One region of the Actinopolymorpha sp. NPDC004070 genome, then DNA from elsewhere that is predicted to be linked to it. Evidence: riboswitches for the same ligand, from Rfam matches in the RefSeq annotation. Region 1 holds a riboswitch; the other holds the start of a gene.

Region 1 (3,203 bases):
ACGCGGTGTTGTAGTCCACGTAGGACGCCCACTCCCGGCGGAACCTCCGGTCGAAGAGCGGCGCGTTGGCGGTGTCGAACAGCAGGTGGTGCAGAAACCACAGGGTGGAGTTGGCGATGCCGTTGTACGCACGGGTGAAGGTGAGCGGCTCGATGTCGAGCAGCCGGACCGGAATCGTCCCGGTGTCGTACCCCGCGGCGTCCAATCTGCCCGACGGCGCCGACCTGGCCGCGAGCCGGTCGGCGTCGGACAGCGCGGCCGCGACCCACAGCGCGTCCTCCTGAGGGGGGATCGCGGCGAGCGCCGCCGACAGTCCACCGGAGCCTCCGACGCACTGGAGCCTGCCGGCGTCGTCCTGGCGGAATGACACCGGGCCTCGGTTGGAGGCGAGCAGCACGCTCTTGTTCGGTTCGCTCGCCATGGCGACAGAGCCTAGGCCCTCGACTCGGGCCCATCCGCCGTTCAGGCCAGCCGGGAGCGCTGACCAACCGGTTGCACCGCGCGGTCGCACCGCCGGTTACAAAGCTGTGCGCAGACGGGTCGGCGGCGCGCCACCTGGGCACATCTGCTGCGTGGGATCGCGTGGTGGGCCTTCGAGTGTGCTCGGCCGTTGGCTTTCTGTCGTACGACTGCGGTGGCTGCTGGCCTTCGCCCTTCTGCTCCCGCTCGCGGCGGTGACGGATGCCGTCGCGGCCGACCACCCCGGCAAGCCGGTGATGCGGCAGGCACAGACGGTCGCCGTCGGCCGGACCGGGGAGTACGCGGGTGCCGCCTGGCGGCTGGTGACGTTCACCGCGAGCGCTCCGCGGCATCCGCTGCGGGTGCGGGCGGGTTGGACCGCCGTGTACGTCGCGCTGATGGTCACGCCGCGAGACCGCGCCGCGGGCCGCCGGATCCAGGGCTGCGAGTTCTCCGTCGCCGACCGCAGAGGGCACACCTGGCACCCTGCCGGCGTGCTCTTCACCGACATCCGGCGGCAGGTCAAGGAATCCGCGATCGGCTGCTTCCGGCACACCGGCCGGTTCCTGCGGCATCCGATTCCCGGTGGTGAGACCCAGAACGTCGTGACCGCCTTCCTGGTGCCGAAGGCCTCGGTCCGCGACCTCGCCCTGCGGGTGCTGGTGCCCGATGCGGCGCCGGCCTACCTGCGACTCCTCACCGGAGCGGGTGTAAAGCGCGCTTGACACGACCCGCGACGAGACGACGTTCGTGCACGCGTTGTTCACCGGCCGGCTGCTGCCGAAGGCCCAGGTCGCGCAGATGACCGACACCGGGAAGTTCGGCTACGGCCTGGGGATCTTCCCGGTGCAGGTGCCCTGTGTTCCCGGTGGCGTCGTCTGGGGCCACGACGGCGCGGTCTTCGGCTACAGCGCGGAGTCTTCAGTACGCCGGACGGGGTCCGGCAGGCCGCCGTGGGCGCCAACACCTGGCTGTTCACCGACGACGGTGAGCTGAACCCGCTGCCCGCCCAGGTGGCCGCCGTCGCGCTGTGCGACGGTTCCCGAAGCCCGGCCGCGGTGGCGCCGCTTCGGCGTTCCACGCCGGCCGCGACGGCCGCGGCGGGGGCGTGGCCGGCCCGATGAGCCCGGCTTGTCCTCCATTCGGACAGCTCGTCTCGCATTCTGAACGCTGTCGACGTTCGCCCGGACCTACCCGTTAGGCTCGCCCGCAGGCGGTGACACGACCGACGTCGCCGCTTGCCCCTGGAGGGGCCGCACAGCCGAACCGCCACAACTGAACACCACAACTGAACAAGGAACTCATCCAGAGGGGCAGAGGGACCGGCCCGACGAAGCCCCGGCAACCGGCCGACCGCCGACGAGTGTGTCTCGCGTACATGCAGGCCCACGGCGGCCACGGTGCCAACTCCGGCCCACGACTCCGCGTCCGGGACGACCTCCCGAGCGGACGTACGCGGGAAAGATGAGAGGAGAGGCCTCGCATGACGACGACCTACGCCGACAGCACCACGCCCGGCACCCACACGATCCGCCCCGGCGCCTTCGGGAACGCCACCGAACTGCGATGTCGGGAGTGCGGAGCCAGCAGCCCGCTCGGCGCCCACTACGCGTGCTCGGAGTGCTTCGGCCCGCTCGAGGTGGGCTACGACTTCCCCACGGTGACCCGCGAGCAGATCGCCGCCGGCCCGCACAACATCTGGCGTTACCGCGAACTGCTTCCCGTGCCGGCCGACGTGGCGTCGTTCCCCAACACCGAGCCCGGGCTCACCCGGCTGGTGCGCGCCGACCGGCTCGCCGCCGACCTGGACCTGGCCCGGCTGTGGGTCAAGGACGACTCCGGCAACCCCACCCACTCGTTCAAGGACCGCGTCGTCGCCGTCGCGCTGACCGCGGCCCGTGAGCTGGGCTTCCAGGTGCTGGCCTGCCCGTCCACGGGCAACCTCGCCAACGCCGTGGCCGCGGCCGCCGCCCGCGCCGGGATCCGCAGCGTGGTGCTGGTGCCGCACAACCTCGAGCAGCAGAAGATTGTCACCACCGCGGTGTACGGCGGCACGCTCGTCGCCGTCGAGGGCACCTACGACGACGTCAACCGCCTGGCCAGCGAGATCGCCGGCGAGGAGGAGACCTGGGCGTTCGTCAACGTCAACGTCCGGCCCTACTACGCCGAGGGCTCCAAGACGCTGGGGTACGAGATCGCCGAGCAGCTCGGCTGGCGGCTGCCCGAGCAGATCGTCGTCCCGATCGCGTCCGGCGCCCAGCTGGTGAAGATCGACAAGGGCATCCGCGAGCTGGTCGAGCTCGGGCTGGTGGAGGACACGCCGTACCGCATCTTCGGCGCCCAGGCCACCGGCTGCTCCCCGGTGTCGGCGGCGTTCCACGCCGGCCACGACGTGGTCGCCCCGGTGAAGCCACAGACGCTGGCGAAGTCGCTGGCGATCGGCAACCCCGCGGACGGGCCGTACGTCCTGGACGTGGTGCGGCGCACCGGCGGGACCGTCGAGGACGTCTCCGACGAGGAAGTGGTCGACGGCATCGCCCGGCTGGCCCGCACCGAGGGCATCTTCGGTGAGACCGCCGGCGGGGTGACCGTGGCCACGCTGGCGAAGCTGGTGCGCACCGGCAAGCTCGACCCGGCCGCCGAGACCGTGATCATCAACTCCGGCGACGGGCTGAAGACCCTGGACGCCATCGCCGGCAGGGTCGGCCCGAAGGCCACCATCCGCCCGACGTACGAAGCATTCA
Region 2 (3,203 bases), on a different contig from region 1:
CGCGTCGGCGAGCCGGTCGACGTCGACCAGCGTGGTGCCGACGCCGAAGCTCGCCCGCAGCGTCCCGTCGGGCGCGCCCAGCCGCGACAGCAGCGGGTGCGCGCAGAACTTCCCGTCACGGACGCCGATGCCGTGCTCGGCGGACAGGTACGCCGCGACGAGCCCGGGGTGGTAGCCGTCCACGCTGAACGCCACCACGCCGATCGCGTCCGGGCTGTCCCGCCAGATCCGGTGCCGGAGTACGCCGGGCAGGGCGTCCAGCCGAGCGACCAGCCGGGCCCGCAGCGCCTCCTCGTGCGCGGCCAGCGCGCCGTCGGGCAGTGCGGCCAGGGTCTCGCAGGCCTGGCCCAGTGCCGCCGCGCCTAGCACGTTGGGGGTGCCGCCCTCGTGGCGCTGCGGGGCGTCCGCCCAGATGGTGCCGGTGAGAGTCACCTCGCGGACGGCGCCGCCGCCGGGGAGGTACGCCGGGGCCGCGTCCAGCCAGTCGCGGCGCCCGACCAGGACACCTACGCCCAGCGGCGCGTAGAGCTTGTGCCCGGAGAACGCCACGTAGTCGACGCCGCCGGCGGCCAGGTCGATCCGCCGGTGGGGCGCGAGCTGGGCGGCGTCCAGGACGACCCGGGCGCCGGCCTGGTGGGCCGCGGCGACGATCGCGTCCAGGGGAAGCACCTCGCCGGTGACGTTGGACGCGCCGGTGATCGCGACCAGCGTGGCCGGCCGGGCGGCGAGTTCTGCGCGCAGGGCGACCAGCGTGGCCCGCTGGGTCGTACCGGCGACCACGCACCGGTGCCGGCCCCGCCGCCACGGCAGCAGGTTGGCGTGGTGCTCGATGTCGAGGAAGAGCACGTCGCCGGCGTCGCCCTCCCCGCCGTCCTCGGTGCGGCCGGGCACGCACCTGGCCAGCAGGTTCAGCGCGTCGGTGGTGTTGCGGGTGAACACGACCACGTCGTCGGCGCGTGCTCCCACGAACGCCGCGACCTGGGCACGAGCATGTTCGTAGCGCGCGGTGCTGACCCGCGACGCGTACCCCGCGCCCCGGTGCACGCTCGCGTAGTAGGGCGCCACCTGCGCCAGGTGCGCGGCCACCTCGGACAGGCACGGCGCGCTCGCGGCGTAGTCGAGGTTGGCGTACGCCGTGGTCTCGCCGGTGACCAGCGGGACCGGGAGGTCAGCGCCCACCACGGGCAGCAGCGGGGCGGCACCCACCTGGGGTGCCGCGGCGAAACGATCGGCGCCGGACGTCACCCGGTCGGCCCGGGACGGGAGCGGGATGTCGGGGGTGATGTCGGGCGTACGGCGTTCGGCCCGGACCGCCACGGCACTCAGAAGACTCACAACACACCTCACAGGTCTCGGGGACCCGTGGGTGTGGGGTCCCGCGCTTGCCGCACCGGCCGGCGCGACCTGGTCCTCACCCGGGGCACCCCACCGCGGAGGAGGGTTGCCGGCCAGCAAGCCGGGGCTGGCGAGTCTCGTCCACCACGTCGGCGGGCGCGGATCGCGCCGTGAACCTGCGGTGGCCGAGTCTCCTGCTGGCACTCGTGACCGGAAGTCACAGTAACGGTTGTCGGGAACGGGCGATGGTATGTCTCAAATAATGAAATCGCGGTCTGCAATACGGACAGTGCGCATGGACCGGCTCGCACGCAGGCCTCCGACCTGGGCTTTCGTGCTCGGCGTCCTCGCGCTCACCGCCGCCGTCTGGGCGGCACTCCAGTCGTCGATCCCCTACCTCGGGCACGACGAGGCGGTCTACGCGGCCAAGGCGCGATCCTGGCTGACGGGGGCACCGAGCGCACAGTGGGGTGATCACCGTGCGCCCGGACTGCCGGCCCTGGGCTACGCCGCACTCGCGGTGCACGAGAGCGTGGCGTCCGTCCGGGTCGTGGGGTTGCTGCTCGCGTTGCTGGCGTTCGGGCTGTTCTGCTGGATCGGGATCGGACTGCTCGGGCCGGCGCGCGGCGTCGTGGTCGCACTGCTCGTGCTGTCCGGGCCGGGGTTCGTGCGCCGGGTCCCGGAGTTCCTCACCGATGTCGGGACCGCCGGGCTGCTGGCCGGAGCGGCGTACTGCCTGGTCCGCGCCCAGGAAGGCAACACGGTGCCGGTCCGGCGTACCGGCTCCCAGCGAGCCGGCGGCCGGGACCGGTGGCTGCCGGCCGCGGCCGGGTTCGCGCTCGGTGCGTTCTACCTGCGGTACGGCGCGGTCGCGGGCGTCCTCGCGCTGGCCCTCGCCGCCGCGGTGGCCTGGGGACCGCGGGCGTGGCTGGCCCGGTGGCGCGGCCTGCTCGGCGTGGCCGCGGTGCTGGCGGTGGGGCTGGCGCCGCACCTCGTCACCGCCGAACGCCGGACCGGGTCGCCGTTCGGCATGGTGCGCGCATCCGCCGACGCAGGCCACTCGGAGGGGCTCGGCGGCCTGCTCACCTACGTGCGGATGTTCCCCGTGAAACTTGCCGGGCCCTGGGGTGGGGTGGTGATGGCCGCCGGGCTTTTCGCGGGGGCGCTCGCGGCGTGGCGACTGGCTCGCCGCAGGCCACGACCGGAGGACCGCCGTACGGTGTTCGCGGTGCTTGCCGCCGTCACGCTCGTCGTCTCGATCGGACTGGCCGCGCACGGTGAGCCGAGGTTCGTGTTCATGTCGGTGTTCTGGCTGACTCTGGCCGGAGTGGCGGCACTGGCGGAGTGGGCCCGCGCACGCGCCCGGCTGTTGCTCGGCGTACTCGCGGCCGGTGCGGTGGCGACGATGCCGGTGACCGGTCTGCTCGTCGCCCGCGGGCCGCTGCGCGACGTGACCAGCGAGCGAGAGTCCCTGGTGGCGGCGGCCGCGGCGCTGGCAGCGGAGTCCGGTGGGGCGCTCGGTGACTCGGCGGGATCCATCGGCTCGGGCGCCCGGTGCGTGGTGGTGACCGGTTACCAGCCCGAGGTCGGGTGGTACTCCGGCTGCGCGACGGCGAGTCTCGGACAGGTGCGGTCGCGCGACCTGCCGCCGAACACACCGGTGTCGTACCTCGTGTTCGCACACGGACGCGACCAGCTTCCACCGGCGAGTGTCCGGCGGCTCGCCGGCGACCGCTCGGTCCGGGTGGTCGACCTGCCCGCCGTGGGGTCGCTGGGACCCGGCCGGCTGCTCACCGTAGGGGGAATCCCGCCGCGGATCTCGCCGAGCGGCTGACGTACGGACAGCGGCTGACGTACGGACGCCGGCG

Evidence for each region. A riboswitch is a leader RNA that binds a small molecule or an ion and turns the genes downstream of it on or off. The one in region 1 is predicted to bind S-adenosylmethionine.
Region 2: linked by a shared signal. The riboswitch ahead of ABZV93_RS05495 (aminotransferase class V-fold PLP-dependent enzyme) and the one ahead of thrC (threonine synthase) in region 1 are both predicted to bind S-adenosylmethionine.

What each region holds. Positions count from the first base shown of each region.
Region 1 is NZ_JBEXMJ010000005.1:163,599-166,801, reverse strand. Features, by position in the region: gene ABZV93_RS11490 (trehalose-6-phosphate synthase) at 1-421, opposite strand, end outside; gene ABZV93_RS11485 (hypothetical protein) at 573-1,184, shown strand; gene ABZV93_RS11480 (hypothetical protein) at 1,210-1,455, shown strand; SAM riboswitch class I at 1,758-1,930, shown strand; gene thrC (threonine synthase) at 1,943-3,203, shown strand, end outside.
Region 2 is NZ_JBEXMJ010000002.1:418,640-421,842, forward strand. Features, by position in the region: gene ABZV93_RS05495 (aminotransferase class V-fold PLP-dependent enzyme) at 1-1,335, opposite strand, end outside; SAM riboswitch class IV at 1,374-1,481, opposite strand; gene ABZV93_RS05500 (hypothetical protein) at 1,631-3,169, shown strand.